Regions from separate parts of the Caldimonas brevitalea genome, predicted to be linked through region 1. Evidence: predicted binding sites of a transcription regulator. Region 1 holds the regulator's gene; the other holds the start of a gene.
What was found. The regulator NrdR, encoded in region 1, represses ribonucleotide reductase genes. The targets are predictions, from matches to a motif close to CACNANATNTNGTG.
Positions count from the first base shown of each region.

Region 2: the regulator NrdR is predicted to act here: its motif matches at 1,358-1,371, upstream of AAW51_RS05240 (ribonucleoside-diphosphate reductase subunit alpha).

Region 1 covers NZ_CP011371.1:1,658,613-1,662,022, forward strand. Annotated here, with positions in the region: gene AAW51_RS07225 (pilus assembly protein) at 1-587, shown strand, start outside; gene AAW51_RS07230 (type IV pilin protein) at 673-1,065, shown strand; gene nrdR (transcriptional regulator NrdR) at 1,241-1,684, opposite strand; gene glyA (serine hydroxymethyltransferase) at 1,716-2,963, opposite strand; ZMP/ZTP riboswitch at 3,039-3,163, opposite strand; gene AAW51_RS07245 (lytic transglycosylase domain-containing protein) at 3,330-3,410, opposite strand, start outside.
Region 2 covers NZ_CP011371.1:1,181,595-1,185,004, reverse strand. Annotated here, with positions in the region: gene AAW51_RS05240 (ribonucleoside-diphosphate reductase subunit alpha) at 1-1,152, opposite strand, end outside; gene ampD (1,6-anhydro-N-acetylmuramyl-L-alanine amidase AmpD) at 1,580-2,206, opposite strand; gene AAW51_RS05230 (sigma-54-dependent transcriptional regulator) at 2,255-3,410, opposite strand, start outside.

The DNA of each region.
Region 1 (3,410 bases):
CGCGCTCGAGGCTGCAAGTGCAGACGATCACTCCTGATCCCAAGGCGGGGCCCGCCTTCTTCAATGTGACCTCGGAAGACGTGGATTGGGACCAGCAACTGGGCTGGTACATGGACTTGACGCTCGGCGAGAACCGCCAGCGTGTGATCTATCCGATCACGGTGATCGGCGATTTCGTCTTCATCAACTCCATCGCACCCGCTGTGAAGGCGGCCGAATGCGAGCAGACCAGCGGCAAGGGGTACAACTTCCTGTTGCCGGCGCTGACGGGGGGGCAATGGACGGGGCGGCCGGTGTTGGACACGAGTGGCGATGATGTCGTCAACAGCTCCGACTCGCAGGCCAGCGGGTATACCTCAGAGGGTGGCGGACGGCCGCGTATCATCAAGAACAAGTTTGGACGCAAGAGCGGCACCATCAACATCCAGCACGGTGACACCGTTGGCGGCGGCGGCGGGGGAGGGGGCGGCCCCGACACCGACATGGACGCGGACCTCCCGTGTCTCTACACTGGCTGCAAAGTTGTGATCAAGGGCCGCGTGTGGCGGCAGGTGATCAACCCGCCGAAGCCGCCGGCGGCACCCTGATGCCGGCCGGAGACCGAAGGATCGTGGCATGAATGTGTTGTACAGCCGGCGCTGTCCGGGCGCCTTTCGCAGCAACGGTTTCACCTTGGTCGAGCTGCTGATCGTCGTGGCGATCATCGGCATCATCTCCGCGGTGGCCTATCCAAGCTACCAGGAGCAGGTGAAGCGCGGTCGGCGCTCGGACGCCCAGACGGTGTTGCTCGAAGCGTCGCAGTTCATGCAGCGCCACTACGCGGCACAGAACACCTTCCTCGGCGCAACGTTGCCGGACAACCTGACAACGGCGCCGAAGGGTACCGGTGACGCGGCGTCGTACACCATCGAAATCTCCGAGGACACCACGGCGCGCACTTTCAAGCTGGTCGCCTCGCCGCAAGGCAATATGGATGCCGACAGGTGCGGCGACCTGACCCTGACCGATACCGGTGTGCGCGGCGCGACGGGCTCGGGGGCGACCGTGGCTGAGTGCTGGCGCTGATCTGAGAGACGTGCGGGGGCCCGAGCATGGGAGACGTCGCGCCTACGGGCCGACGTCGACATCCACTTCGGGCGCGGTTCTGCTGGTGGTGAACGGCACACTCTGCCCAGCTCCCACATGCAGCAGGCTCAGCGGCTGCACCGTGTTGCTCCCGCCCGGCAACAAGCCTGACCCCTCAAATCTCCTTGATCAGTCGACTGAACTCGTCGACATCCTCAAAGCTGCGGTACACCGACGCGAACCGCACGTAAGCCACCTTGTCGAGCTTTTTCAGCTCGCGCATCACGAATTCCCCCAGCTTCGAACTCGGCACTTCGCGCAAGCCGCTGGAGCGGAGCTTCTGCTCGATGCGCTGCATCGCCGCATCGATCTGCTCGAGGCTGACCGGGCGCTTGCGCAGCGCCAAAGTCATCGACGCGCGGATCTTGGCCGGGTCGAACTCGGCCCGGCTGCCGTCTTTCTTGACCACCGAGGGCATCGTGACCTCGGCGCGTTCGTAAGTCGTGAAGCGGGTGTCGCACGACAAGCAGCGCCGCCTGCGACGGATCACGTCCCCCTCGTCGGATTCGCGGGTCTCGACGACCTGGCTTTCTTCGTGGCCGCAGAAAGGACAGCGCATGACGACGACGAGGGGCTGCTGTGCCGGCCGGTTAGCGGTAGACCGGGAAGCGGCGGGTCAGCGCGTTGACCTTCTCGCGCACCGCAGCGATGTTGGCTTCGTCACGCGGCTTGTCGAGCACGTCGGCGATCAGGTGGCCGGTCTGCTGCGCCTCGGCCTCGGTGAAGCCACGCGTGGTCATCGCCGGCGAGCCGAGCCGGATGCCGCTGGTCACCATCGGCTTTTCCGGATCGTTGGGGATCGCGTTCTTGTTGCAGGTGATGTGCGCCTGACCCAGCACCGTCTCGGCTTCCTTGCCGGTGATGCCTTTGGCGCGCAGGTCGACCAGCATCACGTGGCTTTCGGTGCGGCCGCTGACGATGCGCAGGCCGCGCTCGATCAGCGTCGACGCGAGCGCCTGGGCGTTCTTGACCACCTGTTGCTGGTAGGCCTTGAACTCGGGGGTGAGCGCTTCCTTGAAGGCGACCGCCTTGGCGGCGATCACATGCATCAGCGGGCCGCCCTGGATGCCGGGGAAGATCGCGCTGTTGATCTGCTTGGCGACGTGGTCCTTCATCAGGATGATGCCGCCGCGCGGGCCGCGCAGGCTCTTGTGGGTGGTCGAGGTGACGACGTCTGCGAACGGCACCGGGTTGGGATAGACGCCGCCGGCGATCAGGCCGGCATAGTGGGCCATGTCGACCATGAAGTAGGCGCCCACCGCCTTGGCGACGCGGGCGAAACGCTCGAAGTCGATGCGCAGGCTGTAGGCCGATGCGCCGGCGATGATGAGCTTGGGCTTGTGCTCGTGCGCGAGCCGCTCCATCGTCTCGTAGTCGATCTCTTCTTGTGCGTTCAGACCGTAGCTGACGACCTTGAACCACTTGCCCGACATGTTCAGCGGCATGCCGTGGGTCAGGTGGCCGCCTTCGGCCAGGCTCATGCCCATGATGGTGTCGCCAGGCTGCAGCAGCCCGAAGAACACGCCCTGGTTGGCCTGCGAGCCGGAGTTGGGCTGCACGTTGGCGTGCTCGGCGCCGAACAGCTGCTTGAGCCGGTCGATCGCCAGTTGCTCCACGACGTCCACATATTCGCAGCCGCCGTAGTAGCGCTTGCCTGGGTAGCCCTCGGCGTACTTGTTGGTCAGCTGGGTGCCCTGAGCCGCCATCACGGCCGGCGAGGCGTAGTTTTCGGACGCGATCAGCTCGATGTGCTCTTCTTGACGCTGGTTCTCCTTCTGAACCACGGCCCAGAGCTCGGCATCGACATTGGAGAGGGTGGAAACGGTGCGGTCAAACATTTGGCAGTCCTCTTCGGTGCAAGAAGTCCCTCGATACGAGAGGGGCCGCCGCGGCGGCGGCTCCACGCATGATCGGAAGGCTGCCCAGGCGAACGGCTGAACGGCGCAGCAAGTCGACACCACGCCGGCTGCACTTCCCGGTGGTACGCCACCTTGGGCGCTCCCGAGCGGGGGCCCTATCGCCAGTTGTGCAGCCCCGCGAGTGTAGCGGATATGAAGGCACCGAGGCCCCGTACGGTCCGGTTCCGGCGTCTGTGCAGGGGCAGAAACTGGCACCGGGGTGCGCCAAAGCCACGGGGCCCCGAAGGGCCCCATGTCGACGTCGCGTAGCGGGCGGGTTTGCCCGCCGCGCGTGAGCAGTGTCTATTAGCGCGCCAGCGCGACTTGCTCTGCGCTCGCCTCGGGCGTCGCGCCGGCGGGGGCCGGTGCGGGCGTGGTCGGCAGCAC
Region 2 (3,410 bases), 480 kb from region 1:
GGCCTCGTAGATGCCGTCGAGGTCGTCGGGCACGGTGGTCAGGTAGCAGCTCGACAGCTGCGAGCGGCGGGTGCCGGCATTGAACAGCGTCGGCGTGCTCGACATGAAATCGAAGCTCGACAGCACTTCATAGAACTCGATCGCGCGGGCTTCACGGTCGATCTCGTTGAGCGCCAGGCCCATCGCGACGCGCATGAAAAATGCCTGCGGCAGCTCGATGCGGTGGCCGTCGATGTGCAGGAAGTAGCGGTCGTACAGCGTCTGCAGGCCGAGGTAGTCGAACTGCAGGTCGCGGTCGGCCTTGAGCGCGCCGCCGAGCTTCTTCAGGTCGAACTGCAGCAGCTTCTCGTCGAGCAGTTCGGCGTCGACGCCCTGCTTCACAAAAGTGGGGAAATACTCCGCGTAACGCTGGTGCATCTCGGCGTGCATCACCTCCTCGCCGAGGATCTCCTTGCGGATCGTGTGCAGCAGCAGACGTGCGGTGGCATGGGTATAGCCCGGGTCTTTCTCGATCAGCGTGCGGGCGGCCAGGATGGACGCCTTGTGCACCTCTTCCATCGGCACGCCGTCGTAGAGGTTGCGCTTGGTCTCGGAAAAGATCGGGTCGGGCTTGACGTCGGCGCCGAGCTCGGCACAGGCCGATTCGATCAGGGCCTGCAGACGGGCGATGTCGAGCGGCACGCGGTGGCCGTTGTCGAGCACGGTCAGCGTGGGCTCGGCAGCGACCGCGCGCTGCTGCTCGCCCTGCTTCGCGCGCTCCTGCGACCGACGCTCCCGGTACAGCACGTAGGCACGCGCGATCTCGTGGTGGCCACCGCGCATCAGCGCCAGCTCGACGTGGTCTTGAACATCTTCAATATGGAAGGTGCCACCACCCGGGCGGGAGCGTAGCAAGGCGCGCACCACCGCTTCGGTCAGGCCGTCGACGGTTTCGCGCACGCTCGCCGACGCAGCACCTTGCGTGCCGTGCACCGCCAGAAACGCCTTCATCAGTGCGACGGCGATCTTGTTGGGTTCGAAGGACACCACCGCGCCATTGCGACGAATGATCTGATAGCCCGCGTAGGCACTCGCGCCCGCCGTCGCAGGACGGGGGCTGCCGGCGGTATGGGTTGCAAGCTGTGGATCGGCGCTGGTGGTGATGGTCTGCATGAATACCCCTTCTGTACTGACTCAAACGATGGCGGGAACGTCGAGACGCGACGCGGGCGATGGACGCCGGCGGTGCGTTCGAGGGCCGTATGTGTGTGGATGCTTGCGCTGCCTACGTGCACACACCGCGTGTCGCGTCTTGTGTGCACGCCTGTGTGCAGGCTTTTGTGCAGGCTTGTGTTCGAGGCCGCGAGCATAACACCAACACTACATCTAGTGGCCCCAGACACTGTAGTCCGCTAGTAATAGCGTACACGTGCGGATTGCAACTATTGACGCAGGCGCCGTTTTTGGTATGCGAGATACCGTGCAGCAGCGCCTTGCCGCCGCAACCCGCACCACTGCTTGTGTTGGCAGAGCTGACCCGCGGCAGCACTGGTGCTGCGGGCCGAAAGAGGCCGCAGCACCGCATCACGGTTGGGTCGGCTCAGCCCCGGGGAGGCGCTTGCTCGGTATCGATGCCCCTGTCGCCATCGGTCTGCGGCAGGAAGGGAAAACAACGTGTCGGCCAGGCCAGCGACAGCACCAGCGCTGACCAGTCGAAGGCGCTGCCGGGGTCGCGTTTGCGGCCCGGTGCGATGTGCTCATGACCTGCCACGTGTTCGATCGGATAGTGGTCGCGCAAGGCGGTCAGCAAGGACACCAGGGCCACGTACTGCGGGCCGGTGAAGGGATGGTCCTCGAGCCCTTCGAGTTCGACGCCGATGGAGTAGTCGTTGCAGTTCTCACGCCCCTGAAACGTCGAACGCCCGGCATGCCAGGCACGGTCGTCGCAGGAAACGAACTGGATCAGTTCTCCGTCTCGCCGGATCACGAAGTGAGACGACACCTCGATGCCGCGGATCTGCTCGAAGTACGGATGGGCGTTCCAATCGAGCCGGTTCGTGAACAACTGCTCGATCTCGGGCCCACCGTATCGCCCGGGGGGCAGGCTGATCGAGTGGATCACCACGAGGTCGATCGCCGCCGCGAGAGGGCGCGGACCAAAGTTCGGTGAGGCGACCCGGCGCGCGTGGCGCCACCAGCCCTGTTGCCAGTCGCCAGGCTGCGGCATGGCAGCAGGACTCGTCGGGTGGGTCACGGTGCGCGCGGCGGTGCCGCCTCAGCTCTCGTCGGGCTCCACCGCAACGCCGTGCTCGGCGACCAGCACGCCGAGCCGCGCCATGCGGTAGCGCATCTGGCGCAGCGACAGGCCCAGGCTGGCGCCGGCTGCCGTGCGGTTGAAGCGGTGGCGCTCCAGTGCGCGGATCAGGATGTCGCGCTCGACGGCATCGAGGTAGGCCGCCAGGTCGTTCGGCAAGGGCACGGCCGCCGGGGCGGCGGGGGCCTCGGGCACCGCGGCGGGCACCGGGGCCAGCGCCGGTGTATCGGCCGGCGCAGAGCCGACCGGCAACAGCGTGAGGTCGGCGTCCGACACGGCCGTGTCGGCGAACACGGTGTCCGGGAGCGCCAGGTCGGCCTGGTCGATCCACTCACCGCCGGACAAGGCCACCGCGCGGTGCAGCAGGTTCTCGAGTTCGCGAACGTTGCCCGGAAAGGCGTAACGGGTCAGGTGCATCAGCGCGGCCGGCGTCAAGCGCGGCGGCGGCCAGACATCGGCGTCCTGCGCGATCCGATCCAGCAGGCGCTCGCAGATTTGCGGCAGGTCGTCCAGCCGCTCTCGCAGCGCCGGTACGCGGATCTGGATCACGTTCAGACGGTAGAACAAGTCTTGCCGGAAGCGCCCGCCCTGCACCTCGGTCGCCAGGTCCTTGTGGGTGGCGCTGACGATGCGCACGTCCACCGGCGTCTCGGCCACCGCACCCACCGGGCGCACCGCGCGCTCCTGAATCACCCGCAGCAGCTTGGATTGCATCGACAGCGGCAGGTCGCCGATCTCGTCGAGGAACAGCGTGCCGCCCCGCGCGGCCTGGAAGAAACCTTCGCGGTCCTCGTTGGCACCGGTGAAGGCGCCCTTGCGGTAGCCGAAGAACTCGGCCTCGAGCAGTTGCTCCGGGATGGCACCGCAGTTGACCGCGATGAAGGGTTGTGCGCGACGCCCGCTCACTTCGTGGATCGAGCGGGCCACCAGTTCCTTGCCGGTACCGGACTCGCCCTGCACCAGCACCGGCGCCATGCTGCGCGCCACCTTCTCGATCATGCCGCGCACGTACTGGATCGCGGCGGAGCTGCCCGCCATGCGGTCGATGGTGCCCGAGCCCCCCGTCACCACCACCGCCGGTGCAGCCGACCGCACGCTGCCGCGGGTCGCCGCCGGC